One region of the Traorella sp. mt218 genome, then DNA from elsewhere that is predicted to be linked to it. Evidence: a T-box and tRNA genes for the amino acid it is inferred to sense, from the RefSeq annotation. Region 1 holds a T-box; the other holds one or more tRNA genes.
What was found. A T-box is a leader RNA that pairs with one kind of tRNA and senses whether it is charged. The one in region 1 lies ahead of tyrS (tyrosine--tRNA ligase), so its partner is inferred to be a tRNA-Tyr.

Region 1 (15,937 bases):
CCATCACTCATGGAAAGTGTAGGATTACCGAATAACAGATACATGACTTCTTTTGAAAAGAAAAACAAACAGAAGGACAACGGCAAAACGATATAAAGCACTGACTCTAACGTATCCTTCACATGCTTGCAGACCTGCTTGAAATTTTTACTTTCCAAAGCAGTAGTAATATAAGGAATCAGCGAGGCACTGAAACCGACAGCGAGGATCTGCGGTATCGCAATGATCTTTTTCGTATGCATCGCTATGACCGTACCATAAATATAATTACTTAAATCAGCATTCATTCCGGTGGATTCCAGGGCTCTTGAGAAGAACATCAGATCGATCATATCCGAAGAATAGGCAACGATCGAAGAAACAAAGTAAGGGATCGCGATGATGATCAGCTCTCTCAGCAACAGCTTAGGATTATTGTTGGCAATTCTCTCTTGGGTTGCCGCCAATTCCCTCATTTCCTTTGTTTCCTGCTTATCATACTTATAAATATGCAGTAAAGCACAAATCGCTGAAACAGTTGCCGAGAAGACCGCAAAATATACGGCCCATATCTGATCTTTATCAAAGATATAGACAGCGATGGCCCCTGCACCTAACAGGAAAAATACTCTGACCAGCTGTTCAAAAACCTGTGAAAAAGCATAAAGCTCCATCCTCTTCAAGCCTTGATAAAAGCCGCGATAACCGCTCAGCACCGGTACAAAAAACAAAGCAAAAGAAATGATGATCAATACGTTCTTCGTAATTTCAATATCTTCCGCACTGCTTCCTTTGGCAAGTATCAATTCCGCAAGCTGGGTGCTGGTCAGCAGGACAAAGCACATTCCGGCAAACCCCAACGCCATCATCAGCCCCAAAGAAAGTTTTTTGATCAGCAAAGCTGTCTTATAGTCTTTTACGTTATAATATTTAGCTACCATCGTCGCAATGGCAAACGGAATACCGGCTACCGATATATTCAAAAGATAAGAATAGATGTTATAAGCATAACCATAAAATCGAATATTCTGATCTCCGGCAATCATATTAAACGGTATGACATAGACCAATCCCAACACCTTGGAAAGCAATACCCCGGCACTGGAAATCAGTCCTCCAAATATGATCGATTGCTTACGATTTTCATTCATTGCCATCCACTACCTCTTCACCTACAAAATCATCATAATTTGCATTAATGATAAAATATATATAATTGTCTGTCTGATTCCTATCTCGATAAACAACAAGACAATTCAGCACGAACGCCTTCTCGCTGCTCGTACCGCTGATACCTATTCCTTCATAATACCCTCTGTCGACATTGACTTGATTCGGGATCATGTTATATACCGTATCTTCAAAGATACCGATACTTGGTGCAACCTGTTTTTCATTGATCTCCGCAATATTTGCCCCGATCATCTGAACATTGCTCATTGCAACTCTTGGATTAAAGATTCTGACCTCATATATGTAGCCATCCTCGCTTTTTTCCATCTGAAAATCCCAGTCAAACGGTATATTCGTGGTAATCTGCTTCGAATTGTCAATCAGCAGCTCCATAAAGTTTTCATATCTTTCATTCTGCTCCTGTTCATTGCTGCCATTCGATTGAAAGCAGCCTCCCAGCAAAAGTGTTAAACACAGCAGTATTCCTGTTTTTTTCATGACAACACCTCGTCAACATTGTATCACAATTAACAGCTAAATGGTACTATAAAAAGATCTCCTGCATTTTTCAGGAGATCCTTTCAAGAATTAACAGCAATTACTCTGTACGCATACGGAATGAAACACATTCAGTTTCATGGGTACAGTTAGGACTTGCACAGCGATCACATCCGACACTGATTTCATGAGCATCACAAATTTTCTGGTTATTAAAGATACATGACATGACCGAACAATTGATCTTAGTTTTATTTTCCATCTTTTTTTCCTCCATGACTTAGTATGCCAGATAAAAAGAGTTTTATTCCTCATAGAGGATCAATGCGCTGAAACAATAGATCTGTTCATCATTGTTTTTGAAACAGGCATTGGAAAACTTAATATCAATGACCTTCTTATCCTTGATAAATTCGTTGATGACCATCGTCAGATCATTCTCATGCTGTTCATCGATACATTTTACTTTCATAAAAGAATGATATCTAAGAATCCATAAATAATTTGTCGTAATTTTGATCAAGAACCACTCTGGCTTCATAACCGATCGCTGTCATTGGCAGACGTAATACATTCTCACATTCATTCTTTTGACTCAGCAAGTATTTGATCACGATCGGGTTAGATTCTAAAAAACATAGATGTGCAAGCTTCTTAAAAAAGATATCCAGCTCACTGACATCTCTTCCCTCTTCAAGACCTTCAAAGAAAGCGTGCATCTGTAAAGCCGCAAAATGAGCAATGACGCTGACGACTCCGCTCATTCCACTTGTGATTCCTTCTAAAAGATAATCATCATTGCCGCTGAGCACAATAAAATCTTGGGTGGCATTTAATATTTCCTTGACCATTTCCAGATCTCTTGAAGCCTGCTTCAACGCAACGATATTTTCAAAATCATTTGCCAGTTTGATAACAGTTGCCGCACTCAATGATACGCCACATCTTGCAGGCACATTATAAAGCATGATCTTCTTTTTAGTTTCAGTCGCAAGCGTTGAAAAGTGTTCATATAACCCAAACTCTGTAGGCTGATTGTAATAAGGGGTCACGACCAGATAGCCTTCAAAATCCAACGCTTCACTTAATTTCAACAGGCGCATGGAATCACAGGTATTGCTGCTGCCGATCCCAAAATAGATCTCGGCACGGTGATCACAAAGTTCAATCACATGTTCCAGCAAGGCAAGCTTTTCATTTTCACTGCATGTCGAGCTTTCACCCGTTGTCCCACATACCACAAATCCTTCTACCTTTTCATCTAAAAGACGTAAGATAATCTTATCAAGGGCCGGATAATCAATGTCGTTTGTAATCGTAAAGGGTGTAATAAGGGCCGTATATAATTTTTTCATTGTTTTTTCTCCATTAATATTGGCTGTATCTGCCTAGATTTATAAGCTAAATCCAAAGCAGCTTTCAGTTGTGTAAAATCACTTGTACAGCTATTCGGTTTCAGCTCACAAGCATCCTGATAAAACGGCAGGATGTAGAAATGCTTCATATTGATCACTTTCATGACATTCACACCACTAATGCCTAAGATATCATTGCTTGCGATCCCTATTAACACGTTTTTCTGATTACGTACCATTGCTTTTGCACATAATGCTACCGGACAATCATAAGCACCATGGACGATTCTGGAAAGCGTATTGGCACTGCATGGTACGATTGCCATCAGATCAAAATCATTGAGCGGTCCGATCTTTTCTGCTTCCACTATATTCGTAATGATCGGATATGTGGTCAATGCCTGACATTTTTTCATTAAATCAGCAGCACTGGAAAAACGTGTATCAAGCATCGCAACGTTTTTAGTAAAGACAAAGCTGAGCTCATATTCATCATAAAGCTTTTTTAGTTCGCATAGAACGCGTTCATGATTGCAGAAGGATCCGCTGATCCCAACCAACAGCTTATTTTTCATATAAGATATCCATAAGCGTTTCCTGCATGACATGGGCAGCACTTTGCGGTGAAAAAATAGCGGGAAGCGGTCCGGCATGAACGATTCTGCAATGTCGCTGGCGAAGCAGCGCTTCATTAAAGGAGGCACTTCTTACCAGATTGATGATCAGATTTTCATCCATCTTGCGTATCATCAGATCATCAATGATATTCGTAATCGAAGTATTGATGATGATCGAAGAAGGTTTGAGTCCGAGATACTCATCAACGCTTACAAAATCACTGCTTTCCTCCAATACGACTCGGCGAACCACCCGTATTTTTACGCCTATCCTTTTCAACAGCTCATAGATTGCCTTGCCGCTATGCCCATAGCCGATCAGATCCACATCAAGATCCAGAAGACCCTGATTTGTGTTATCTAAAAGCAGAAACAAAACACCTTCCGCAGTAAGTTTGGAATTGGCCTGAATAAAGGCCTCATAAGAATTTAAATCAATTTTTCTATAAGGTAATTCTTTGATCTTAGGCGTCATATTTCCACATATGATGACTCCATCTTCTTTGATCATATCAAAAAATTCTATTGGACATTTCATATCAATACCACGAACCACCATGGCTCCGTCATCCTTCCATCCGGACATCGGCAGTAGGATCGCATCAAACTTCATTTTTAAAACAGTAAAATCATCAAGCAGGATACACTCCATCTTATTTTTTAGATACTGATATACCATATTCATGCGTGTATCACTATTTAATATCGCAAGCATAGTCACACCCTTTCAATATAAAGTATGCCCAATGGCATATCTTGCGACAAAAAAAACGCACAGAGTGCGTTTTACTGGGCAATGACGTAATAATTTCTTTTGCCGCGCTTAATAACTGTCTTATTATCAAAAAGAGCGTTTTCTTTAGAAATGATCGCTTGAGGATCCTTGAACTTTTCTCCATTCACCTGAATCGAACCCTGTGAAATCCATTCTCTTGCCTCTCTTTTGCTGCTGGCGATATGAGCTTCCACTAAAACATCACACAAGGTCTGAGCGTCGGTTACATCAGAAGATTCAAAAGTAGAAAGGGCATCCTTGATCTCATCCTCTTTCAGTTCCGTGATATTTCCTCTGAACAATACTTCGGTGATACGCAACGCTTTCTGCAGCTCCTCTTCACCATGAAGGTCACGGACAACTTCCGCTGCAAGAGCCTTCTGGGCTTCACGCTTGTGAGGTTCAGTCTTCATCTTTTCTTCCAAAGCTTCAATTTCTTCTTTAGATAGGAAGGTCAGAGTTTTCAGATAATCGATGACCTTGCTGTCTTCACTATTCACCAAAAACTGATACATTTCATAAGGAGATGTCTTTTCACGATCCAGCCAGATCGCCTTTCCCTCGCTTTTTCCAAATTTAGTACCGTCAGCTTTAGTAACCAGCGGCATCGTAAAGGCATAAGCTTCTTTACCAAGCTTCTTGCGAATCAATTCGATACCGGCTGTCATATTGCCCCACTGATCTTGTCCGGCCACCTGCATGATACAGTTTCTGCTTTCATAAAGGTGCAAAAAGTCAAGAGCCTGAATGATCATATAAGAAAATTCAGTATAAGTGATTCCCTCATCCAATCTTCTTGAAACGATATCTTTATTCAACATATAGTTGATATTAAAATGCTTCCCATAATCTCTTAAAAAATCAATGAAGTTGATATCCTTGCACCAATCAAAATTATTAACGACCTCAAATCCAAAAACCTCAGATGCCTGCTTGGTCAATTTTTCGATATTGTGTGCAACCTCTTCCTTAGATATCATGGCCCTTTCTGCAGTAGGCTTCGGATCTCCGATCAGCCCGGTAGCCCCTCCTACCAAAAGAATCGGATTATGTCCTGCTTTCTTCAATCTTTTCGAAATCAAAAAAGATGAATAATGACCGATATGCAAACTGTCACCGGTAGGATCGGTTCCGATATAAAAAGTAATTTTTTCATTGTTTAAAAGATCTCTGATCTTAGGCGAGCTGCAGTCCTTGATAAGTCCTCGCCATTCTAACTCTTCATACAAATTCATAATTTCCTCCCTAAAAATAAAAAAGCGTCATCCAAGGACGCTTTACGTGGTACCACCTTAGTTCACATCAAATGTGCACTCATATCGTTAACGCCGATATACGTCTTATTCTCATAAGCAGCTCCAAGGTGTATTTCTATAGTCACATTATGATTTTCACCAGCCATCATATCTCTGAAAAGTGATCCTATAGCTCTTTTCTCTTCAACGCTATTTTGTTGTTTTACGAGCAGTATAAATATAACTTAATTCGATTTCTTTGTCAATAACTTCATTTTCATCATGCAGCATCTTTGTCATGACACGCATCGCTACGGCACCCAGATCATAGTCAGGGATCTTGTAGGATGAAATCTGAGGACGTGCCATTGAGTTATACTTACTGTCATAAACACATATAATTTCCATATCATCCGGGACTGAAATACCATTTTCATTGGCTGTATTCAGCACGGCCATAGCCTGTGAATCACGATATGCCAGTACCATCTGATGAGTATGCGTCTTAAAATATTCCTTTAAATACAAATAAGAGGAACGATATTCCTTAGGAATCTCCACATACTGATCAAAAACAAGTCCTCTTTCTTCAAATGCCTTCTTGACACCGCGTAAAAGCTGACGAATATAAGAAGGATTTTTGCGGTCTTCTATGAGCGCAATATTTTCAATCCCCTTATCCAAATACTTCACTGTCGTTTCATAAGCCAAGTTCTCATAATCGATAAAGACAGATCCTATCATTTCATCCGAGATCCTGTTTCCGATCACGACGATAGGGATCTGATAGCTGTTAAGTGTTGCCAGCTCATTCCGATTCAGCTTGTCATTGAAGATGATGACACCATCTGCCCTTGACTTAATAATGTTATCGATCACATCCTCCATCTGTGTGATACCTTCGCTCACCGAATGCAATACGATATTATATTTATAGATCTTAGCTACATCCAAAAGTCCGTTGATCACTTGTCCCGTCATAAAGATGCTTGTTCCCGGAACGACCAGTGCGATGGTCGTTGTCTTCGATAACGCCAGGCCCTGTGCAATCGCATTTGGCTTATATCCAAGCTTATTGATCGCTTCTTCAACCTTAAGACGTGTATCTTCACGCACGACATCACTGCCATTGATCACGCGCGAAACAGTGGCCAAGGAAACATTCGCTTCTTTCGCAACATCATAAATTGTAATTCTCTTCATCTTCATCACCTGCCCATCATTGTTCTTCTTTGTCATCCAAAATATTCTTCAGTCCTTCATAAGCGCTTGTCGCAACATTTAAGATACCCTTTTTCGTTGCTTTGATGCCCTTTTGCACCTTATCATCATGAATTACTTCAACTACTTTATCGCTCACTGTATCGATCGTCTTAGCGACCTTCTCATTTTCCAGAATATTGCCAACGCCGCTTTCTACACCGGCATAGATCTTTTTTGAAAGCTCTACGACCGTTTCTTTACCGCTTGCCAGCTTTTCCTGCAATTGAGGATTGTTTTTGATATCATGGACGACCTGAGAAGTCTTATTTACCAGCTGATTCATTTCATTAATAAACGTATCTTTCATTTCCTGTGCTTTTTCAGAATTTTTATTTTCCGCATACCATGCCTTAAACTTTTCAAAAGCCTTGTTCATTTCTTCAATCACATTTTCGATTAATTTTTTGATCTTAGAATCGTCATCGTCATCATCCAGTGTGATGATCTTATATTTCAGTTCTTCCTGAATTTTTTCAATATCCTTATTGTTATTATTTTCCATGTTTTCTCCTTTATTCATCCTGTATAGGGACATTTGTTTTCGATGAAGCATCTGCTTCATCAGCACTCATATCAACATCACTTTCAAATTCCTTATTCTTTCCGTCCTTATGAATAAGATTCATCAGCCATTCCTTTAAAGCACTTATCGTTTGAAACAAGCTCAAGGAAATACTTTTCAAAGACTCCTTTGTCAATTCATGCACCTGATCGATACTTTTTGATATTTCACCCACTGTATGAAGCGGTACATCCAGCTTCCTTAGCTGCATATTTGCCTCATCAAGCGTTTTAGCGGCACTCTTTAAACAAATGATAAGATTCCTTACCATGATGATCAGATAGATCAGCAAAACAACTCCTAACATTGGCAAGATCTTTAAACAGATGTAGCTCAATGATTCAAAAAACTGTTCCAGTTGCATATGTTCACCTCATTATTATAAATATACCTTATTCTGTAAGCAATTTCAAGAGCAATGAAAACTTTTTACAAGATCTTTCCACTTATAAATATCTTTTGAACTCATAAATAAATAAACGACATTCTCTTCTCTGCTTAAGATACGGGCATTTTCTTCTGTTTCATCCATGACCCTGCAGTTTGGAATCAGCTTCGCCAAATCATAAATATCAATATCGATGCCCTCTTCTTTTTTAGCGTTTTCCGGGAAAGGACAAAGGATGACCTCATCTGCCTTCTGCAAGCTCTCTGCGAAATCATTCATAAAAGCATAGATGCGTGAATAACGATCCGGCTTAAACACAGCAACAAGCTTTTTGTCAGGAAACTTAATACGAGCCGCTTCAATCGTCAAGGCAATAGCAGTCGGATGATGAGCATAATCATCAATATAGATCTGAGTACCCTTGCTTTCGATCGCAAAGCGTCTTTTCGCACCTTTAAATGTTGACATTTGTCTTTGCACCACGTCTGCCGGAATGTTCTCGCAATATGCAAGTGCAATCACGGCCAGCGTATTCCAGCACAGATGAATACCTACATAAGGTAAATCAAAATGGCCATAAAGCTTACCATGGATCATGACATCAAATGTCATGCCGTTTTCATCCTCCTTGAAATCAACGGCCTTGACATCACACTTCTCATGCAATCCATAAGTAAGTACAGGACGCTGAAAATCCATGCTTTGAATATTTTGATCATCTCCAAATACGATCAATTGTTTTTTTACCTGTTTTCCGAAATCGATAAAGGCACTTTTATAGTCATCCAGATCACGATAATAATCGATATGATCCAGATCAACGCTGGTAATGATGGCATAATCAGGATGATACGCCATAAAATGACGCTGATACTCACAAGATTCAAGTACAAAATAATGAGCATCCTTTTCCATATCACCTCTGCCGTCACCAATAAGAAAGCCGGTAGGCTTAACTGCCGACAGCAAATGAGCCAGCATGCTTGTCGTCGTTGTCTTGCCATGCGTGCCCGCAACAGAAATCGAAGTATATCGATCCACCAATTTTCCCAAATATTCATGATAATAATATACTTCGGCATTCTTTAATGATTTTGCCTTCTTTACTTCGACATTCGATTCATCAAAAGCATTGCCGATGATGATCGTTTCACCTTCATTGATATTTCCTTCATCAAATGATGTAATTTTTATATTTCTTTCCTCCAAAGGCTTTTGCGTAAAAATATATTTATCAATATCGCTTCCCTTGACCTCTTCTCCCATATCATTCAGAATGCATGCCAGTGAAGCCATACCGCTTCCTTTGATTCCTATAAAATGTACCACATTGCTCCTTCTTTCTACTCATTGATCGACTTATTATCACCAAACAGTGAAAACTGTACGCAATCATCGCTCTCTTCTTCACCACTGATCAGCTCTTCCAAAGGAATATCATCCTTCCAGTCATCTTCCTCGATGACCGGCATATCCGCCTGCTCATTTTCCTTGATTTTTGCAATTGCTTCCTGTTCATGAACATTCAGCTCAGCCTGTCCGTAAATAGGTGAGATCACAGTTCCCAGACCGTCTTTTTTCTTTGTAACAGGGGAAGACGGTGCCAAGGCCTCGACCTTTTTTCCTTCACCCTCACCAAACATCGGAGAAATCACTGAATTGATCTCAATGTCACGCTCTTTCTTCTCGCTGACAGCTCTTTCAGGACGCTTTGTTTTTATTTCAGCTGCCTTTTCTTTTTTCGGCTCATCCTTAAGCTGTATATTAAATTCTGTTCGCAGCAAGACCTCATCATGATCCTCTTTCTCTTTTACAGCCGGAGTTTCACTCTTTTCAGGACTTCGCTGAACATTGCTTTGGACCATCGGCTTATTTGGAGCTTCAGAGAGAATATCTTCAAAATCATCCACTTTTGTGAAATCGATCTGTTCAAGCTTATCTTCTTCTACGACAACATCTTCTTCATCAAACAATAAATTTTTCAGCCACTCAAACATCCTTTAACCTCCTTAAGTCATCCATGATCCCTATTTTTCAAGCATCGAGCTTAAGAAATCATCGATTTGTTCTTTTGTCTTTCTCAATTTGCTGACAAATCGTCCAATTTCCTTTCCCTGTCTGTAAACGACAAAAGAAGGAATTCCCATGATCTCATGATCGATACAAAGATCGATATAGGCATCTCTGTCAACATATACAAATACATACTGGGAATATTTTTTTATCAATTCAGGAAGAAAAGGCTTGATATATACACAGTCCGGACACCAGTCGGCACTGAATACAAAAACATGGGTCTTATCTTCCTGGATCAATTCATAAAACTGTTCTTCACTTTCTAAAACATCCATCAATTCTTTCATAATGACTCCTTTACTTATTCACTTTGCCCTTCGATCAATTCTGAAAGAGAGCCGCTATCCGGAAGCTCCTTATTAAATTCATCCAGATCGCTCATGACAGAATCTGAAGAGCTTCGCAGAGAATACTGCGCAATCACCTCATCAGAATCATACTGCAGGGATTTCGCAATAATAAACATTGAATGCACCAGTGGCTGGATCTGTACTGCTCTTAAGACAGCTGTAAAATTTACATATTCCATATCTAAAAGCAATAGATAGCTTCCATCCTCAAGCTCTGTGATCTGACACTCATATTTATGGTAACGATGATCGCTGCCTTTAAAGGTACCGGTAACATCATAAAATAAATCTGATATTTCATTTTCCACCGGCTCTTCCAATTCATAAGTGGTTGATGCCTGATAGTAATCATGGATCACTACTTCATTTGGATTAAAATTCATGATGAATCTTACGCCATCTTTCATGAAAAGTGAGCTTAAAGGGTTCGACTGCAAACGTCCGACATCTTTAGGAAGATAATATGAATAAAGAGGCTTATTCATTGTGGTATAAGATATTGGAGCCTGATCAGAAAGCTCATGAAATTCATTTGTAAGCTCGCTTTTTAAATCAGCTTCATTTACCTGACAACCGCATAGCAGCAGCGCCAGCCATAGACATGCCACTTTTTTCATATGTCACATCCTTTCTTATTTACGCCAGATTCCCCGATATATCGGATGATCCTGTTTCATAAATTTCAATTCATATTCGCTGATGGCATCTTCAGGATGATCTTCCTTACGAAAATCTAAATAAACTTCCTCTAAATGAAAACGACATTCCTGAAATTCAAGCAGCGAAAATTCAAAAAGCTGTGTATTATCTGTTTTCATGATCACTTTTCCATGATCACTAAGCAGATTGCGATATACTTCTAAAAAGGTACGATAAGTAAGTCTGCGCTTCGTATTTCTTTTTTTCGGCCACGGATCAGAAAAATTCAAATGAATGACATCCAGTTCTCCCTTTTCAAACCACTCATTTAAATCCTTGGCATCCTGACAGATAAATAAACGGTTTTTCTGAAAACTGCCCTCTGCTTTTTTTAACGCTAAAGCAGCAATGCTGGTATTTCTTTCAAGACCGATCCATCCTTCATTCGGATACTGTTCGCTCATCGCCAGCCAGTAATCCCCCTTCCCGGAACCAATCTCAAGATGCAATGTATCAACCTGAAGAATTTCTTTCCATCTGCCTTTATATTCATTCGGCTTTGCCACATAAGATGGCTGTGTAGGCAAATAATCCTTTGCCCATGGAAGATTTCTGACGCGCATATTATTTACCCAAAGTTTCTAATGCAGCAGCATAGATAGCAATGCTCGTCAGCATCTCTTCGATATTGATCGCTTCATCGGCCTGATGCGGACCGCCAATAGTCAATGTTGTTTCTAGAGGACGTGGAAATTCCGGACCGAAAGCAACACAATTCGGTAATTTACGTGCATAAGTTCCGCCGCCCATTGTCATAGCAGGCGTAAAATCATCCTGTGAATACTCTCTGTAAACCTGCATCAGCTTTTGAATAAAATCGCCGTCAGGATTCAAAAACAAAGGCTTGCTGTCAGACAGACACTCTACGCTTCCATCAAGGCCCGCCTCTTTCAAAGCCTTTCTCATGCCTGAAGTCACTGTTTCACAGGTAGTATCATTTGGATAGCGTATATCTAAGATCATCGAAATTTCATCATCATCGATACGGATGATTCCCGTATTACAGCTTAAAGGTCCCATATAAGCACCCTCAATACCTATTTGTGTCTTATATCCGCGAACATCCATTAACATCTGTGCCAAACGCGTCAGCTGATCATCCTGATACACGCAGCCTACAAAATTTAATAAATGCAAGCCCGCATTGACACCCATCCAAGGAGTAGAAGCATGCGCAGAAACACCATCAAGATGGATCTTCGTCATACCCTTTTCTTCTGAAAGAGAACCGCTTAGACCATTTGCTTTCAAATAAAAATCAAATTCCTTCCCATAATCGAAATCATTTACATAAGCATCCGCTTTTCCGATAACGACATTCATGCGTTCACCTGCTTGCATCGATTTAATAGGAGTATCATTTTTAAATTTTAATTCAAGGCTCATGATTCCCTTTTCACCGTAGATCACAGGAAAAGAAGCATCCGGAGTAAAGGAAAAAGAAGGCAGCTTTTCATGCTTGCAGTAATACTCCATACACTGCATGCCACTTTCTTCATCACAACCGCAGATCAGCTGGATTTTCTTATTTAATTTTATTCCATTATCTTTTAAGATCCTCATTGCTGTCAATCCGGCAATCAACGGTCCTTTATCATCCAATACCCCTCTGCCGAACATAAAGCCTGCTTCCTCTTCACAGCCCAGCGGATCGCGTGTCCATCCATCACCGATCGGAACGATATCCAAATGAGCAAGTATGCCAATCGAATCCTCTTGATCTCCATATTCGATCACACAGGCATATCCATCGATATCTCTTACATTGAAACCAGCTTTTTGACCGATTTCCATCATTTTATCTAAAGCAGCCCTGCAAGCCTTGCCAAAAGGTGCATTTGCTGATTTTGTAGAATCGTCACGCAAAGAAGGAATGCTGACGATCTGTTTTAAATCATCTTTAAACTGCTTTTCATATTTTTTTGCTTCTGATTTAAAATCCATATTAACACCTCGCTATTATTCTATCACATTTTCATTTATTTTCATAACTTTTTCAGCTTTCAATTTTGTTATTTTATGTGTTTTTTAAATAAAAAAGAAGCATTGATTTCAACACTTAGCTTTACCAATGCTTCTTTTAAACATTTATCCTTTATTTAAAGAATTTTTCTTCATCAAGACGACAAGGATCATGGCACTTAAAATCATCATCAAACCATAACATGCAATCAAGCTCATATCACCCGTACTTGGTGTTTCTGAAGGCTTTTCTTCTTCTGGATCTTCCTTCGAAGGTTCGCTTGGTGTCTGTGGATCACTCGGTTTTTCAGATCCCCCAGGGGTAGAAGGTTCTTGCGGAACATCAGGATCTTCTGCACTAGAAACCATATATTCTACTTCGATGCTACCTTCATAATTTCCAATACCACTGACAGTCAATGTATAAGTTCCTGCTTCTGTAGCTTTATTTCCACTTACTGTATAATCAATTCCTTCAACTAGGACAACATCATTCACTACGACCTTAATTTCCTGTACTTGTTCTTCACCATTAGCGACAAGCTCATTTAATAAGGTAACCTGTGTAGTTTCTGTGGAAATCACACCTTTACCAGCACTAAGGATCAATTCAAGCTCAGTCCTGTTTTCAACCTCATCTTCGGCTACGATTGTATATTTACCTTCTCCACGAATAGTATAAACACCGTTTTCTGAAGATATTTCTTGTCCATTTACTTCTACAGATTTTAATCTATCGTCAGTAACTGTGAATTTTAATTCACCGCCATAATATGTACCGCTGACAAGTTCAGCATCTGTTTGAACATTTTTCAATAGAGGGGCCTGTGTATCTTTTACGACTGTATAAGTTCCTGTTTCTGGATCCAATTCTGTTGGCGCAAACTTATCAGCACATAACTCTGCCGGCACCTTTGATGAAAAATTACCACCAGAAATGCCAATCACATTTCCAGCTTCGTCCCACTGTTCTTCCGTTTTATTTTCATTACTGAAGGAATATGCTTTTATAGCTTTTGAATCAGAATTTGCGATAAATGTACCATCCTCAATGATAACACTTCCTAAATCTTGATATCCTTCACGCTTAACAACTGATATAGCTGCACCATCGGCAATTACACCATCACCTTCAGCTTTAGGCTGTGCTGATTCAGTTGCACGAATCAATGTTTTTTCTCCGCTTACATATAAACTTCCGGCACAAAGCTGAATACCTACATATTTTGCTTTGATAACAGAATTTTCGATAGTTACTGATCCGCTGCTTGGAAAATAAATTCCATAGCCTTCTTCTACATTTAAAACAGAATCAGTCATTTTAATAGCATTATTTGATTCCATTCCATTTGTAACGATACCATAAACTTCTCCTAAAACAGTCATCTCGACATTTTCAAGTACAAGTGTAGTATTGCTGCAAAGCATTAAAACACCGGCATCGCTCAGATTCTGGACAGTCTTCACTGTACCATTCTTAATTGTAAGGCCTGCTCCATCATAATTGACATCCGCAATTTTTTGAGTACCTGTATATGTATAGGTATGACCACTTAAATCAAGGGTACCGCTTTGATTTCCTGAAACAATAGACTCATTACCAGTATAATCATGCAGCATTGTTACTACACCGTCAGCAGCATACTGAATTGCCGAAGAATATTTTCCATAAATGTATTGAACACCATCTTCAGCAGTCACTAGATATCCACCATTTTTGATGAATTCAGCACTCATTTCATTATAAACAAGTACCGCAGATGTTCCTAATTTTACAGCATCACTGCCTCCTTCGAGGACTTCTAATGTGACACCTTCACCTATTTCAGCCGGTAACTGAATCATACTATTACCACTGTTTACCTCAATAGGGATCACACCTGAAATTTTTCCACCGCAATCATTTACAGAATTGATGACTCTCATGGTAGAATCAATTCCCTCTACCGGTTTGCTGCTATATAACGTTCTCAAATAAACAACACGTCCGCCATTCTTAGTAATCGCAGATCCGTCAATGTTATAGCCATTCAAATCAAGAGTAACACCATAATTTTTCGTTTCTACACCACTGGTTAGAACAAGATCTTTCTGCAATTGAACAACACTGCCTGCAGGCGCATTGCTAAGAGCCAAGCTTAATGTCAGATAATTTGTTGTATTACCATTGACATTTCTGACTACTGCTTCAGCAGCTTCGTTTGTAACGCCGACAATAATATTACCTTCATTGTCTGTCCGTGCACCATAACCATCCTTAAAAAATTTCTTATTATTGATAATATTTTCAATATCAGCACCATGATATGAACCGCCACTAACCTGTGCAGTTGCTCCTTCATCAACACTTATAATATAAGCTGATGTGCTTGTGGTCGTATAAGAACCACCAGTAACCGTTAAATCAGCACCACTACCTGCCATAATTACAGTATTGCTCGAAGTAAATGCACCACCGGAAATCGTTAAATCACCACTATTCGCTCCACCATCATAATGTAAGCTTCCGACTGCTACGCATCCTGTACCAGTAGCATTGATCGTTCCTCCGGATATCGTTGCAGTGTTGTTGTTTAAAACTGCATAACGATCATTATTTGGCTGATTAATAGTACCATCCTTAATTGTGAGAACACCAAAATCATCATTTTTTATAGTGATCGTTCCTCCAGTAAAAGTGCCTCCATTGATCGTTAATTTTGCTGAATTACCACCTTCACTTGGCTTAGGTTCACCATTCGTTCCTGCTTCAGCGGCTGATTTATCAAACCATCCGTTTCCGATCAAACTTGAATATAATCCAGTGTTGCTTGCAAAAAATTTAACATTTACGTCATCTTCAATAGTCATCGTACCGAAATTTTTAATCACATACCATGAATTATTTCCACCATCGCTTGAACTAACACTTTGTTCCATGGAACGCGTAAAAGTGCCTCCTCTTAATACAATCGAAGCATTGATATCATTATAAAGTGCGCCCTTTCCATTGGTGATATTATCAA
Region 2 (15,937 bases), on a different contig from region 1:
TTTTAGTACCTTTAGCTATTAAATTTTTAGTATCACACAATATTGTAATTAAACTTCCGAATAGTGTGCCAAAGTTTGTACAAGATTCATTTATTTTATTGGTTCCGGCAATTATTATTTTTTCAGTTGTCTGTTTATTAAGCTTAATCGTAGCAAATACTTCATATGGAGATATCCATAATATGATATTTACATTAATTCAAACACCTTTGAAATCAATTGGATTGTCATTGCCTGGTATTTTATTAATTAATATCTTAGTTTCATTGGTATGGTGGTGTGGCATTCATGGCGATGTTGCGGTAAATGCATTAGGTGGACTTCTATCTGTAGCCGAGCTTGAAAATTTAGCAGCAACCCAAGCAGGAACCGAATTACCAAATATTGTTACTTCGACATTTTTCAATTCAGCTAATCCTGGCGGGTATGGACAATTGTTGATTCCAGCAATTATTGCAGTATTATTTTGTAAAAGCAAAGAAATAAAAGCGATTGGAAAATCAGCAATCATTCCAGCTATTTTTACAATTGGTGAGCCGGTACTATTTGGTATGCCGATTATGTTTAATCCATTCTTATTAATTCCAATGTTGATTACAACGTCATTTAATATTATTTATTGGTATGTTTTAATTTCACTTGGTATTGTTGGCCGCTTTGCCGGTTATGGAATTTCTTGGACTTGTCCTCCTATCTTGATGCAACTATTAGGAAGTTCAACTCCAATTAGAGCTGCGATTGCTGCGGCAATTATGATTGTAATTGATATTTTTGTTTGGCTGCCATTCATGAAAGCTGAGGATAAGCAGAAACTTAGTATTGAGCAAGCAGCAACAGAAGAAGAATAGATGTGTTCAGAAAACTGCTTATTTTGAGGTTTATAAAAAATTGAGAGGGAGTGCTTAAATGGGATTGAAGAAAGATTTTTTATGGGGAGGTGCTACAGCTGCTAACCAATGTGAAGGAGCATATAATGTTGATGGAAGAGGATTAGCCAATGTTGATGTAATTCCATTTGGAAAAGATCGACAAATGGTAACTAAAGGGATAAAACATATTTTAGAAATAGATCATGAACATTATTTTCCGGCTCTTAAGGGTATCGATCACTATCACAGATTTAAAGAAGACATTGCTTTATTTAGTGAAATGGGATTTAAAACGTATCGGTTAAGTATTGCTTGGACACGCATTTTTCCTAATGGAGATGAGGAAAAGCCAAATGAAGCCGGTTTAAAATATTATGAAGAATTATTTAAAGAATGTCGTAAATATGATATTGAACCTTTAGTGACTCTTACTCATTTTGACTGTCCGATTTATTTGATAAAAAAATACGGTGGATGGAAAAATCGAATTTTAATTGATTTCTATAAAAAGTTTGCAAAGGTTGTGTTCACACGTTATAAAGGATTAGTTAAATATTGGTTAACATTTAATGAAATTAATATGATTTTACATTTGCCTTTCTTAGGGGCAGGTATACTATTTGAAGAAGATGACCATAAAGAGCAAATTCTTTATCAGTCGGCTCATCATGAATTGGTAGCAAGTGCTTATGCAATTAAAATAGCACATGAAATAGATCCTGACAATATGATCGGATGTATGATGATGGGAGATGCAATATATCCACATACCTGTAATCCTGAGGATGTATTTAAAACCTTAGAAACCAATCGTGATGAATATCTATTTATCGATGTACAAGCCCGTGGATATTATCCGTCCTATGCACTGAAAAAATTTGAGCGAGAAGGAATAAATATTAATATGACAGATGAGGATTCTCGAATTTTGAAAGAAAATCTCGTTGATTTTATTAGTTTTTCTTACTACTCATCTTATGTAGAGAGTGCAAATACAGAAATTTATGACAAGGCTGAAGGAAATTCATCTGGAAAAATGAATAATCCATATCTGAAAAGAAGTGATTGGGGTTGGTCAATTGATCCACTTGGTTTACGCATTAAATTAAATGAATTATATGATCGTTATCAGAAACCTTTATTTATCGTAGAGAACGGTTTCGGAGGAAAAGATGAAATAATAGATGATGGTAATGGATCGTATACAGTTAATGATGACTATCGTATTAATTATTTAAGAGAACATATTAAAGCAATGAAAGATGCTGTAGAAATCGATGGTGTTGATTTAATTGGTTATACATCATGGGGATGTATTGATCTTGTAAGTGCTGGGTCAGGTCAAATGTCGAAACGTTATGGCTACATCTATGTTGATTTAGATGATAGTGGTAATGGTACGATGAATCGATATAAAAAGAAGTCGTTTTATTGGTATAAAAATGTGATCTCAAGTAATGGAGAAAATTTAGATTGATCGAATTTAAATATAAAAATTGTTTAACTGTTATGAAATTATGAAATATTAAAGAAAGGAAATAATAAATATGAAAAAAACAATGGCATTATTTGGAAGCTGGGGATGGTATGGAGAGAATTCAAAACCTGGTATCAATGTGTGTGAATATGATGATGGAAAATTTAAATCAATTAAAGGCTACTATGAAGGAGTGGTTGTAGGATCACCTGTAGTTATTTCTGATAAGGGAATATTATATTTTATCAACGAAACCAGGGATACTGCCGATTTAGCTCGTGAAGGTGGATATGCATATGCAGCTAGATTATGTGGAAAAGAAATCATTCCAATAAATCAGATCAAAACATATTCAACGAATCCTTGTTATTGCGTACTAGATTCAACGCAGCAATATTTAGTGATTGTCCATCATGCTTCTGGTCAAGATTATGCCAGTAAGATTTATAGAGATGAAAATGGCAAAGTTAGAAGTAAAGTTGAATATGATGACGCCGCTGTTGAATTAGTTAAAATTAATGAAGATGGAAGTTTAGGAGAAATTTTAGATTTTCATTATCATGATCCAGCATTTCCGGGAAAGAGATCATTTTTACATGGAGTTTTTAGAATTCCTGACACAGATATTTTTATGGTTGTTGATAAGGGATTGAATAGTGTGTATACATATACTATTAATTATAATCTCGGAAGATTGGTTCTATTAGATGAAGTAGAATTAAAGTATAATGCCGCACCAAAATATTTAACATTCGTACCTGGAAAAAAACTAGCCTATGTTTGTTACGAATTGGATCCATCTGTTGCGATTGTTAAATATGATGATGTAAGTGGTAAACTAGAACATTTAGGTGACTTTCCACTGCAAATTGAAGATCGAATTATGTGTGGCCAGCAGGATTTTGCTTATTCTCCAGTCAAAGATATTATGTATATCATTATGTATGAAATGGGGGAAAATGCCGTTAAAGCAAATGCTGATGTAAAGAAATTGAATAATAGCTGGAGTAATTTTTCTCATAATTGGGGAAAATCAGATACTATAATTGGTGTTTATGATATATCTGATAGTCTAAATCCAAAATTGATCCAATATGTTTCTACTGAAAGACAGGGATGCAGAAGAATGAATCTAACACCTGATAATAAATACATTCTTGCGTTTAATACTTCTTCTAATGAAATTAGTCGATTAAGAATAGAAGAAGATGGTAAATTAACTCTTTTGGATCATCAGGACTGGCATGCTCCTGAAAATGTTACATACTTTGAGTTGGAAGAATAAATAATTGAAAATTTCAGTCTTATTATTAATCTAACATAAAGGCAATGTATTAACATGCATATTATATAATAAAAAATGTTAAACGTTATAACCCTGTAAATGAAATTGGCTGATTTTATCTTATTTTTAGCTGATTATTTACAGGGTATATTTTATTTTTTTAAACTATTCGATATATTAGGAGGTATGTTGATGAAAGAATCACTTTGGACTAAAGATTATATATCAGCTATAATGATTCTAATGCTCTGTCATGTCGGGCCTTATTTATTATTATCTGTAATTACTGTTATTGGCAAGCAACTTACGGGTTCAGATACATATGCAGGTATGCTTGCATCTGTATTCTCACTATTCAGTATGCCAGCATCTTTCATTGGCGTTTGGCTTCTTGATAGAATTGGCTATAAGAAATCGATGTTATTATCAATTTTAATTTTAGTAATTGTTTCGGCTGGATTTATAGTATCGAATTCTTATTGGATATTATTTTTTTTAAGAGGTTTTCAAGGGTTTGGATATGGTATGGCGACAACAATAATTAATACCTATATCGTAAGTTTGGTACATAAAGAAAAATTGGTAGAAGGCGTTGGATATGCATCCTTGACGAATTCTTTAGGTGGAATTATAGGACCGAGCTTAGCTTATACAATTCTTGGTAATCAATATAATAGTTTCTATGAATTATTTATTGTTTTACTTTTGATAGAGTTGGTAACTTTTTTAATGGTATTGTTTACAAAAAATATCGATAATATGAATATGCGTAAAAGAGAAATCAGTTTAAAATCTCATGTTGATTTTTCGATATTGCCAATTATGATTCCTGTTATAGTAGCTTTTTTAAATAGTATGGCGAGTAGCTCTTTATCCTCTTTTTTAACACTTTATGTCGTTGAAATGGGAATTGGTGAAATTGGTTTATATTTTACAATCAATGCTATAGGTTTATTTGTATCTAGGTTTACGATGAAAGCATTAAACGATAAATTAGGTCCGGATAATATTATAAAAATATGTTGTATCATTTTATTTGTATGTATATATGTCATTTCCATTGTTGATACATTATGGCAAATATTAGCTGTTGCTTTTCCAATTGGTTTTGCGACAGGTACAATAGCACCAATTATCAATGTTGATATCATCAATCAAATGCCTGATTCGAAAAGTGGTTTAGCTAATGCTTTATTTTCTTCTTTTGTGGGATTAGGATTTGTATTTGGAGCAACTTTTTGGGGAATGATATCGAATATTTTGTCATATTCATATATGTTTAAATTATCTTCGTTTATATATCTTATTGTTTTAGTACTAATCGGTACTCAAAAAAAGCTTTTTAAATCCTAAAATAAATTATATAATCATATTTTTATATTTATAATTGTTGTGTTTAAAAATAGTTTAATACCACATGCATAAAAAAGAAGTGAATCTTATCTGCTTGCACTTGTAAAAGAAGAAAAGGCAGATGAGATACAATTATTAATGGAAAACTACTTAGAAAAAAATGGATAGCGCTTAGCTGTCCATTATATTTTTTTTCCATAATTATAGCTTTGTATCTCCATGCCATAAGATTCATAAAGATGACGGGCCTCCTCATTAAAACTCCAAACCATCAGCTGCATCCGTTTGGCATCTAAGCGTTTGGCCCGACAGACGGACTCGTCTAATAATGCCTTGGCAACACCTTGATGACGGGCATGCTGGCATACGAACAGATCGCTGATATGTAAGGTCTTATCCTTAAATGCCGGATTTTCAAAGACATTAGCCAGACAATAACCTAAGACATTTTTTTCTTCTTCAGCAATCAGTGCAATTCGGGAATCACCGATACAATTTAAAAATTCTTCATATGAATAAGGATGTTCGGTATTTTTGAAAACATCACCCATCTGTTCTACATGGAGTTTTTGAAGCTCCATGGCCATTTTATCTATAACAGGATAATCACTTTCTTTTATATTCCGTATTTTCATCTTGTTTTCTCCTTTGAATTCCCAGATCATGTAAGAAATTTGGAATTTCTTTTTCCCAGCTGGCTTCATTATGATAACCAAACTCATAACAATGCATATAACATTTTGCACCCTTTTCCGTTAAGATGCGCATGACGCTCAGATTCTCTTCGACTCCTCTTGAAAGAGCCCGTTTCGTACGCCATTCATGGCGTCCAAAGCTGATATAAAAGATGGAATCCTCCAAGTCATCAAGCTTTCTCAAGTCACAGAGCAGACGATCTAAGACATGCTCATAATAAGGGGAAAGGCAAGCGCTTCTTGAATAAATATCGGCATGCATCGCACCTCCGTAAACAGCCATCAAGCCGCCCATCGAGCTGCCTCCAAGATAGGTGTGCTCACGATCACAAAGCGTAGGATAATGAGTATCTATATATTGTTTCAGATCTGTTGTCATCCACTCCAAAAATAGCTTGCCGCTTGCCTTGACATTTCCCCATTCATCATCATTAAAGCTGTAAGGAGAAAACTCACGCAAACGATGGTTGCCTGTATGATTACATTCGATACCGACCACGATACAGCGGACATGATGCTTCGTAAAGTATTGAAGAAGACCCCAGCTCTTTCCATAAGTAGCATCTTCATCTAAAAACAGATTATGTCCGTCAAACATATAAAATACCGGCAGACGTTCATCTTTGTTCAAATGATCCGGAACATAGATGTGCAAGGTACGCATTTTCTTCAGATAAGGAATGAAAATCTCTTCTTTTTTCAACATGTCAGACAAGCCTTTCTACAAAATAAGGAAACTGGATCAACCACCATGGCCAGTCATGATTGACATCTTCTCCCCATAAATCAACCCATGCATCTACCTGCAGGCGTTCAAACTGTTCCTTTAAGATTCGTGCATCTTCTTTCGCCTCATCTTCCCATGCGCCCTGACCACAGCAGATGATGATCTCTCCTTGACGATACTGCTCCACCAAAGGATGATAAGGATGCAAGTGCGGCAGATAATCTACTGGAGAATTATAATAGATCGTTTCATCATTGTAGTTAGGGAAAAAGTAACCGGCATGGAAAAGACCGCTCAAAGACAAACAGCCTCCAAAGATATCCGGTCTTCTCAGATAGAAATTAACCGCATGATAGCCGCCCATGCTGGCACCGCTTAAGATCGGTTTGCCGATATGATCCTCATGGGATAATTCATGATGAATCTGATACATACGAGGAATAAATTCATCACAGATGTAGCTGAACCACTGCTCATGCCACATGATCCGTCCATGATAGTCACCATCAGCACTCCATGTTTCCTCATCAATACTGGACACACAGAAAAGCATGGCTCTGCCACTTTCAATCTTATCGGCAATCGTATCGATCATGCCATTATTTTCAAAATCATAAAATTTGCCATTCTGGCATGGAAAAATAATAAAGGGACGGCCGCTATGTCCATAGACCTTAAATTCCATGTCACGATCTAATTTATATGAATACTCTTTAAAATATTGAATATGCATCTTATATAACCTTCTTTTCTTTCTCTAACGTATAATGTGCAAAAGCAATGGCTTCTTCCTCCGTTACAAAACGTGCCATAAAGGCATCATTTCCCATTGCATTCGTAAAAATTTCCGGCATCCGCTCATACATGACGATATGATCACGGTAACGTTCAAAGATCATCTCATTGGAATGAGCATAGTGATGGGCATCTCGTTTAGCGGCATATACACAGACATAGGGACGCTGATCCGGATCAAAAAAGCCTTTATCATAGCATACCATATCGGCCCAGATCTGATATACGTTGATATCATTGGCATAATTCATCATATCCGGCGTATATCCTCCCGGCGGACGCATATTTACTTCTAAGCCGATGATATCATTTTTCTTTCCCAGACCCTTTTTATCTTCATTTAATCGGAAAAATTCACAATGAAAGAAACGGGAATTAGAATCAAAGGCCTTAATGACCCTTCTTCCGGCATCCTTTAAATCTTCAGGAATGACTTTTTTAGAATAATACCAGGTATCCAGCTGGTCATTGACCAGATTCATGACAGGATCGGGAAAATAATGACTCGTTTCAAAAACGATATCCTTCTTTGAATTACAGATGCCATCATAGGATACGATCGTACCATTCACAAATTCTTCCATGATATAGGGAACAGAAGGAAGCTTATCATAAAAATCTTCCAATTCTTCATCATTTGTCAGTTTATAGGTCGCATAAGCGCCGACACCATTATCGGGCTTTACAACGACCGGATATCCCACTTCTTTGATGAAAGCTTTTGCTTTCTCTAATGTAGAAACCATATGATAACGAGCAACAGGCACCTTTGCCTTTGCATAAAATTCTTTCATCTTGCTTTTAAATTTAATACCATCAATACGATCATTTTTCAAACCGGTATTGATATTGAAATCCTCTCTTAGCTGTGCATCTCTTAAAAGCCAGTATTCATTATTGCTTTCAAGCCAATCAATCTTTCCGTACTTAAAAGAAAAATAGGCACAAGCCCTGAATACCTCATCATAATTTTCTAAACTGTTGACCTTGTAATATTCACATAATGATTGTTTACAAGCATCACTGAGCTGATCATAAGGAGCATCCCCGATTCCAAGGGTAGTGACACCATTATTTCTTAAGCATTGTGTAAAGTTATAATAGGTCTTTGGAAAATTAGGCGATAAAAAAACAAAATTCATGTCGAATCCCCCTTTTGTCATATTTTATCATTAAATAGGAAGTGATTCAATTTCATTTTCATGATATGCGATAAAAGAAAAAAAATAGGGATATTTATAGTATAATAAATAAGGAGGTATCATAATGATTCATGGAATAAAGATAGAAATATGTTGCGGAACGATAGAAGACTGTATCTGTGCAAATGAATTTGAGGTCGATCGTCTTGAATTAAATTGTGCTTTGGAGCTTGGAGGACTGACACCGACAGTAACGACTTTGAAAATGGCAAAGAAGCTGACAAATTTACCCATCTGCTGCATGGTGCGTCCACGTACGGCAGGCTTTGTATATACAGAGCTTCAAATAGAAAATATGATGCAGGATGCGAAAGAGCTTTTATGTGCCCAAGCGGATGGCATTGTATTCGGTTTTTTAAATAAAGATCATACGATCGATATCGAGCATACAAAAAAGATGGTCGAGCTGATCCATTCCTTCCATCGTGAAGCTGTTTTTCATAAAGCTTTTGATGAATGCGAGGACTTAGACAAAGCCCTCCAGACACTGATCAGCTGTGGTGTGGACCGCATATTAAGCGGTGGCGGTAAATGTACGATCGAAGAGGGCAGTCAGATCATTGGTCAGTTATATCAGAAATATAAAGGGAAGATCGAATTGCTTGTCGGCGGTGGCATTACCCCTTCCAATATAAAAGATATTGCGGCAAATGCCCAAAGCGGACAGCTTCATATGACTGCGAAACAAACCTATTATGATGACGGCAATTATGTGGCAGTTGACAGAGAAACATTAAGAAAAGCGTTAAAACAATTAAAGGGATAATAAAAAGGCTTCATGAATCAAAACTCATGAAGCCGGTTGTTTATGACAGCCACCTCTTGCTGGTGATAATAGATTTTTCGTGGAATGCGATCGCTCAAAATACAAAGGATCTCATAAGGTATCGTATGCAGATCTTCAGCCATTTCGCAAATCGGACAATGAGAAGAAATAATTTCAACAGGTGTACCTGCCGGAAAAAAGTGAGGAAGCCTGACCATGCACTGATCCATACAGACTCTGCCCACTACTTCGACCCATTCATTTTCACAATAAAGAAAACGGCCTTGATTCGCTCTTAAAAAGCCATCGGCATAACCAATCGGCAAGGTGCCGATGAAACAGTCCTCATCTGCCTGATAAGTAGCTCCATAACCGACATGTTCACCTTTTTTGATTTTCTTGACACATGTCAGATGTGAAATCAGAGAAAGAGCAGGCTTTAAATCCAGATCAGTCGCAACAGGAGAGATGCCATACATGACAAGTCCGCAGCGGGCTGCATTGGTCAATGTATCTTCATACGTTAAGATGGCTGCACTGTTTTCAGCATGGATCCATTTAAAAGGATAGTTACATGATGTTACGATCTGTTTGAACTTATCAAACTGCCGCTCACACATTTCTTTCGAATCACTGTCGGCACAGGCATAATGTGTAAAAATACCTTCTGCGATACCATGGTGTCTTTGAATCAAATCAACAGCTTCAACGACTTCACCGATATTCCTTAATCCAATACGATTCATACCGGTATCGACCTTGATATGAAAGATAAGATGTTTGAGATTGGGATGAAGAGCAACTACTTCCTTCAGCCATTCACTTGAGATCACCGATACGCTAACACGGTGCTCGATCGCTATTGAAATATCCTTTGGACGGATGTGTCCTAAGATGAGTATCTGATCATAGAAACCCTGCCTTCGCAAAGCTAAGGCTTCATCCAAGGAGCTGACAGCCACCATGCAGCATCCCGATTCTATGGCCGTTTTTGCTGCCCAGTAATCATTATGCCCATAGGCATTGGCTTTTAAAACGGCTATGAGAGCATGAGAGGTCTTTTTTTTCAGCAAAGAAAGATTGTGAGCAATGGCATCACAATCAATTTTCGCATAAGTATCCCGATAATACATTTAAATGACTCTCGACTTTCCATAAGCTAAGGTGACGGCTCCTACCTTAATGATCAGTGACAACAATGAATTGATCGAAACATCAGCATAGCTTCTGATAACGGTAATAAGAGCTTCAAGCGGAAATGAAAAAGTAAGGGTTCCATATATAACAAACATATCCGACAATAAAATCACGATGATCGTACATACGACCGCAAGAACAGAGAACTTTATTTGAACCCCATGTCCTGTTTCCAAAATCAGCCAGCTCAAAAAGTAAGCGGCGGCCAGATAAAACAGGGACGAGCGCAGATGAATCATACGCTGGATAAGGACACAAACGATGATACTGAGAATCGTTCCGCCAATGGCAAACAGTAATGCCCGATTCCATCGTTGGCGCTGATTTAAAATCTTTGTATTAAAAATATCCATAAGATCACTCCTCGAGAAAGATTATAACACAAAAGATATCATCTTTATAGACAAGGATAAGTAAAAGAAAACCTATTTCCGTGTTCATAAAATAAAGACTTTTACCAATATTCACAAATTTTGAAAAAAATAGATTTTTTTGTTGACATCACATATTCTCAATGGTATTATATTAAAGCACCTAGGCAACTAGGTTAAATATACATGGAGGTTTAGCTCAGTTGGGAGAGCGTCTGCCTTACAAGCAGAGGGTCAGCGGTTCGAGCCCGTTAACCTCCACCATTTTTCTGCCGACTTAGCTCAACTGGTAGAGCAACTGACTTGTAATCAGTAGGTTGGGGGTTCAAGTCCTCTAGTCGGCACCAGTTTTATTGAACTGGGGGGATAGCGAAGTGGCTAAACGCGGCTGACTGTAACTCAGTTCCTTAACGGTTCGGCAGTTCGAATCTGCCTCCCCCCACCATTTTTTTGTTGGGGCATAGCCAAGCGGTAAGGCACTAGACTTTGACTCTAGCATTTCACTGGTTCGAATCCAGTTGCCCCAGCCAAATAAAAAACATTCTTGACTCGTTAGCTCAGTTGGTAGAGCATTTGACTTTTAATCAAAGGGTCTGGAGTTCGAATCTCCAACGAGTCACCATCTTTTGCGGGTGTAGTTCAATGGTAGAACTTCAGCCTTCCAAGCTGACTACGTGGGTTCGATTCCCATCACCCGCTCCATTTGAACACAACTTACGGACTGTAAAAAGCTCGTAAGTTTTTATTTTATATAAAAGCAATGTCCTCTTTTCAGGAAGGAGGACATTTTTTATGCTTGAATTTAAGACTATTCAGAATTTAAAACCGAATCCGGAAATACTTAAAGTTATTAAAGATTATAAGTATAAAATTAAATCAAATTATAGCACCTATAAAATACTATAATTACATATCCTATTATTCTTACAAACAAAAATACAAAGTTTATCCGGTAAGCTATTTTATATTAAAGAGCATAAACAAAAATATAATCTCAAAGTATTAAACAAATTTTAAATAATTTAAAGTTTAGAGAATACTCTTCTTTTTTGTATTATTATATCCTTTAATTCCAACATTTCCACCGTATTTCATACCGCTATCTGAAATAAAATCTTCGCACTTGATTTTAACATTCATATAAGTTGTAATTTTATGATTCTTTATTGTTTTTTATCTTTATTTCGATGAGTAGATGATAAGCATAAGAATGATGATCCTAAACATAAAAACACTACTGCAGTATTAGTATTCTTATCAATAAAATTCATGACAGATACGATATAAAAACTTATTGACGCAACTAGAAAACATATAAAGTTTATCTTTTCTTTGTTGTCTTTTTGTTCATTTTTCATTTTTACCTCCTCAACAAATTACTATTTAACGATTTGCTCGTTTGGTTTTAATATATAATATTTCTGGAAAGAGAACGTAGTTTGTGATATCCGGAATTATTTACAAATATCACTCACTGATTCAATTTTATCATAGACCTCATTGCATTTAAAGAGTATATATTCATTACATTTTTAGTTATTATATAAGTGAAAAGAATAAAGGGAAAAGTCTTATGTAAGAGGTAGTGAAATTGATCATATTCATTTCTTATAGCCGGTACTGACATTTTCTTATCATAATTATTCACTCAAAGGCTGAGTGGAAACCATCAAATCGATATCTATGGTGTTTTATTGTTTTATTAAAAAAAGAATCCTCAGTGGCATTTAGACAGATAATCAATGGTATGAGCTAAACAGATTTGAATATCAAAAGATACAAGAACAATGCTTTGATCAGAGATAAAGTGTTTATGAAAATAAAAACATATAAAATAAAGAGGAGAAATTTATGAAATCATTAAAATTTTGGTTATGGTGCATCATTATTTTCTGGTCAGTCTTTGTAATGGCCTGTGGGGCTGTCGGCATAAGCAATCTTGATTTTCGAATAGGAAGTCTTGGGATCATCGCAATGGTGTATATGATCTTATGTATTTATATGGAAATGCGATCACATCCTGACGGATTATACAAATTAGCAGGAAGCATGATTATTATCGTTGTGACATTATTTTTAGGCTATTTTACGTATTGGGTGTCATTAACGATGAATTCAAGCTTGATTTCGCTTGCGGAAAAACAAGAAATTGCCCTTTTTCATACTTTATTTGTAATTAATTTATTCTTATTTGCCTATATGATTTCGTTGTTGATCACAAATAGGAATCATAATGACTAAGATTGAAAAAAGATGATCCCATCAGATCATCTTTTTAGTCAGAGATATCTTTAAGATTTTGAATCCCGGGGTGAAAAAACCTGAATTTATTTAGGCAGAAAGTTTTCGAAGATGATGATATCATAATCATTTCTTACTTTCTTAAATTCATCTTCACTTTTACATGTCCACCCAACGCTGCAAATAAACCTTTTCAACAGCTGAAAGCTCAATTCATGGGCATCTTTGATATCATAAGCAATAAAATCCGGCCGGGAGAGAAAATTTGCACATAAGTGCTTAAATAGAAAGCCCATGAGAGGATGAACCTCTTTGTTTTTAGAAAAATCACTGCTTAATTGTCCTCGTATGACATGTGAGCGATGTTTCATATACCAGTGCATGGCCAGAGGATTAAAGGATTCAACTACATAGTTGTCATGATATGCATCCAGTAATCGTGCTGTCAGCTCACAGGTCTTACAATCAATGCTTTTTTGTTTGATTTCAACGATGATGGGAACCTGATGATCGATCAGCTCTAAGACAGATTTGAGCGTAGGAATCGTATATTCAGTATTGAAAAGGCGATATTGACACAGCTCTTCATAAGTACAGGTATCGATTTCCTTATCAATGCCGCAGACTCTTTTTAAATTAAAATCGTGACATATGACAACGACATCATCCTTGGTAAGCTGTACATCCAATTCAATGCCATAATTGTGCTTTATCGCATTTTCAAAGGCCTTCAGACTGTTTTCGGGATATTTTTCATTATGTAGTCCACGATGGGCATAATCAACTGATTGATACCTTAAGAGTTCCTTTTTCTTTGAAAAACGGGGAAATATCAGAAAAAGATAGAAAAACAGCAATAAGAATAAAAAAATCACTAACCAGATCATGCATCCATCTCCTCAAACGCTTCGATTCCTTTTGCACCGGCACATTTTTCATCGCCATGTGCTACCTGTGTAAATGTGATAAAGGCCAATAAGGTACAGATAAAGGCATAAGGAAATAAGGAGCCATAGCCTGTCAGATCGATAAAGAGGCCGGAAAGGATCGGGGTGATGATCTGTGCAGACATGGAGAAGGTATAATAGATGCCGGTATATTTTCCTGTATCGCCTTCACTTGCCATTGCCACGACCATCGGGTAGCTGTTGACATTGATGCTGGCCCAGGCGATACCGACGCAGGCAAAGATAAGATAAGCGAGCGGTGACAGACTTGTGAACCAGCCGCCGACAAGAAAGCTGAAGCTTAATAAGATGATACCGAACTGAATCATTTTTTTGCGGCCGAATCTTGCGGATAACTGTCCGATAGGAAGGTAGGCAATCGTTGCGGCAGCCGTGGCGATCAGCATCAGGGTAGCACTTGAGCCGGCTCCTTTATCCCATATGGCAGCAGCATAGCGGGAAAAGGCGGTGGTAACTGCATTATAGCCCATGAACCAAAAGGCAATGGAAAATAAAAGAAAGGATAAGGAACGCTTTACATCTTTAGGCAACTGCTTATGTGACTGTATGAGCGGTTCATCCCTGCTGCTTTCAATCGTTTGCTTCTTTTCTTTGACAGTGATGAACAGCAATGCTGCGCTTACCAGCATGATAGCAGCAAGAGAAATAAATAAAGGAAGATAATTTTCAACACCTTCGGGTACGAAGAGGCTGATCAGGATCAGTGCCAGCATTCCGCCAATGGCTCCCATTAAATTGATGATGGCATTGGCTTTTGAAAGCAAAGGCTTGGGTGTTAAGTCGGGCATGAGCGCAACTGAGGGTGATCGATAGGACTGCATGGCAATCAAGGTCAAGGCCAGGGCGATGATGAAAAGAGCGATTGATTTCATATTGGCGGCAATCGGTATCAGGATCAAAAAGACTGCGGCAGTGAAGGAGCCTGTCAGAATAAAGGGCATTCTTTTTCCTAAACGGGTATCGATCTTGTCTGAAAGACTTCCGAAAAATGGCAGCATGAACAAAGCCAGGATATTATCAAATGACATGATGATACCGATCAGCGTCGCATTCAGATGAAAGGTATGATCCAGCATCAAGGGAATGATTTGATCATAGAGCTGCCAGAAGGCACAGATAGACATAAAGGCAAGTCCGATAAAAAATGTTTGTTTTGTATTTAGTTTCATCATATACTCCTTTTTTATGTTTCTATTGTAGCATTCTTTCTTTCATAACAAAATATAAAAAGGTGGTTTATTTATATTATTTAATTTGATTTTATATATTTTTTACTAAAAAATGACAAAATTCATAATTGACATTTCTTTCTTTTTTCCTATAATAGATACGGACAACCTTTAATATAGTACGAGAGACTATGAAGGATGACAGACAACATTTTTTTAGCTGTATCCAGGCTATTTCTGTTTATATGATTTCCTCATAAGTCTCGACTTATGAGGTTTTTTTATAAGGAGAGAGAGTTATGTCAAAAAAGTCTACAACAAAATTGGCCGCAAAAATGATGCTTGCTTTATTATTCGGGCTTATTTGCGGAGTTGCCATGATCGCATTGCGTGAAAATCTGAATGCTAATGGCAATGCAGAACTGTGGAATCAGATCAATTCATTATTATTTGCTGATATTACCGCACAGGGCAATGAAAGTGCCTTGGGAATATTTTATATTCTCGGACAGCTGTTTATTCGCGGCTTGCAGGTGGTCATCATTCCGATGGTATTTACGAGCATCGTCTTGGCGATGATTCAGATCACCGATACTAAAAAATTGGGCCGTATTTCTTCAAAAACGCTTATATGCTTCCTGTTTACAACAACAGTGGCATTGATTCTTGCCGCGATTGCCGGCTATGTGACGTATCAGATGGGCTTTTTCAGCAATACATCCCTGGCAGGACTTGAAACATCCACCAGTACAACAGGAAGCAATCCTCTGAATATCTTATTAGAAGCAATGCCAAATAATGTTACTTCGGCTTTTTCAAATA

Region 2: it encodes a tRNA-Tyr, which carries the amino acid that the T-box ahead of tyrS (tyrosine--tRNA ligase) is inferred to sense. The anticodon was not compared.

What each region holds. Positions count from the first base shown of each region.
Region 1 covers NZ_JBVAYM010000012.1:23,484-39,420, reverse strand. Annotated here, with positions in the region: gene ACZYT3_RS07475 (oligosaccharide flippase family protein) at 1-1,136, opposite strand, end outside; gene ACZYT3_RS07470 (hypothetical protein) at 1,123-1,650, opposite strand; gene ACZYT3_RS07465 (DUF1540 domain-containing protein) at 1,751-1,912, opposite strand; gene ACZYT3_RS07460 (sporulation protein Cse60) at 1,955-2,122, opposite strand; gene dapA (4-hydroxy-tetrahydrodipicolinate synthase) at 2,136-3,005, opposite strand; gene ACZYT3_RS07450 (dipicolinate synthase subunit B) at 3,002-3,580, opposite strand; gene ACZYT3_RS07445 (hypothetical protein) at 3,570-4,337, opposite strand; gene tyrS (tyrosine--tRNA ligase) at 4,409-5,632, opposite strand; T-box leader at 5,663-5,849, opposite strand; gene ACZYT3_RS07435 (LacI family DNA-binding transcriptional regulator) at 5,843-6,835, opposite strand; gene ACZYT3_RS07430 (hypothetical protein) at 6,852-7,397, opposite strand; gene ACZYT3_RS07425 (hypothetical protein) at 7,408-7,821, opposite strand; gene murC (UDP-N-acetylmuramate--L-alanine ligase) at 7,867-9,174, opposite strand; gene ACZYT3_RS07415 (hypothetical protein) at 9,189-9,842, opposite strand; gene ACZYT3_RS07410 (thioredoxin family protein) at 9,873-10,208, opposite strand; gene ACZYT3_RS07405 (hypothetical protein) at 10,223-10,888, opposite strand; gene trmB (tRNA (guanosine(46)-N7)-methyltransferase TrmB) at 10,904-11,533, opposite strand; gene ACZYT3_RS07395 (Sapep family Mn(2+)-dependent dipeptidase) at 11,535-12,914, opposite strand; gene ACZYT3_RS07390 (hypothetical protein) at 13,059-15,937, opposite strand, start outside.
Region 2 covers NZ_JBVAYM010000007.1:86,563-102,499, reverse strand. Annotated here, with positions in the region: gene ACZYT3_RS05370 (PTS sugar transporter subunit IIC) at 1-848, shown strand, start outside; gene ACZYT3_RS05365 (6-phospho-beta-glucosidase) at 907-2,346, shown strand; gene ACZYT3_RS05360 (lactonase family protein) at 2,417-3,631, shown strand; gene ACZYT3_RS05355 (MFS transporter) at 3,824-4,984, shown strand; gene ACZYT3_RS05350 (N-acetyltransferase family protein) at 5,167-5,619, opposite strand; gene ACZYT3_RS05345 (alpha/beta hydrolase) at 5,591-6,385, opposite strand; gene ACZYT3_RS05340 (esterase family protein) at 6,387-7,139, opposite strand; gene ACZYT3_RS05335 (ATP-grasp domain-containing protein) at 7,141-8,343, opposite strand; gene ACZYT3_RS05330 (copper homeostasis protein CutC) at 8,468-9,169, shown strand; gene alr (alanine racemase) at 9,187-10,302, opposite strand; gene ACZYT3_RS05320 (hypothetical protein) at 10,303-10,719, opposite strand; tRNA gene ACZYT3_RS05315 (tRNA-Val) at 10,926-11,001, shown strand; tRNA gene ACZYT3_RS05310 (tRNA-Thr) at 11,009-11,084, shown strand; tRNA gene ACZYT3_RS05305 (tRNA-Tyr) at 11,098-11,182, shown strand; tRNA gene ACZYT3_RS05300 (tRNA-Gln) at 11,192-11,267, shown strand; tRNA gene ACZYT3_RS05295 (tRNA-Lys) at 11,284-11,359, shown strand; tRNA gene ACZYT3_RS05290 (tRNA-Gly) at 11,366-11,439, shown strand; gene ACZYT3_RS05285 (hypothetical protein) at 11,901-12,095, opposite strand; gene ACZYT3_RS05280 (hypothetical protein) at 12,589-12,978, shown strand; gene ACZYT3_RS05275 (glycerophosphodiester phosphodiesterase family protein) at 13,065-13,865, opposite strand; gene ACZYT3_RS05270 (MFS transporter) at 13,862-15,115, opposite strand; gene ACZYT3_RS05265 (dicarboxylate/amino acid:cation symporter) at 15,415-15,937, shown strand, end outside.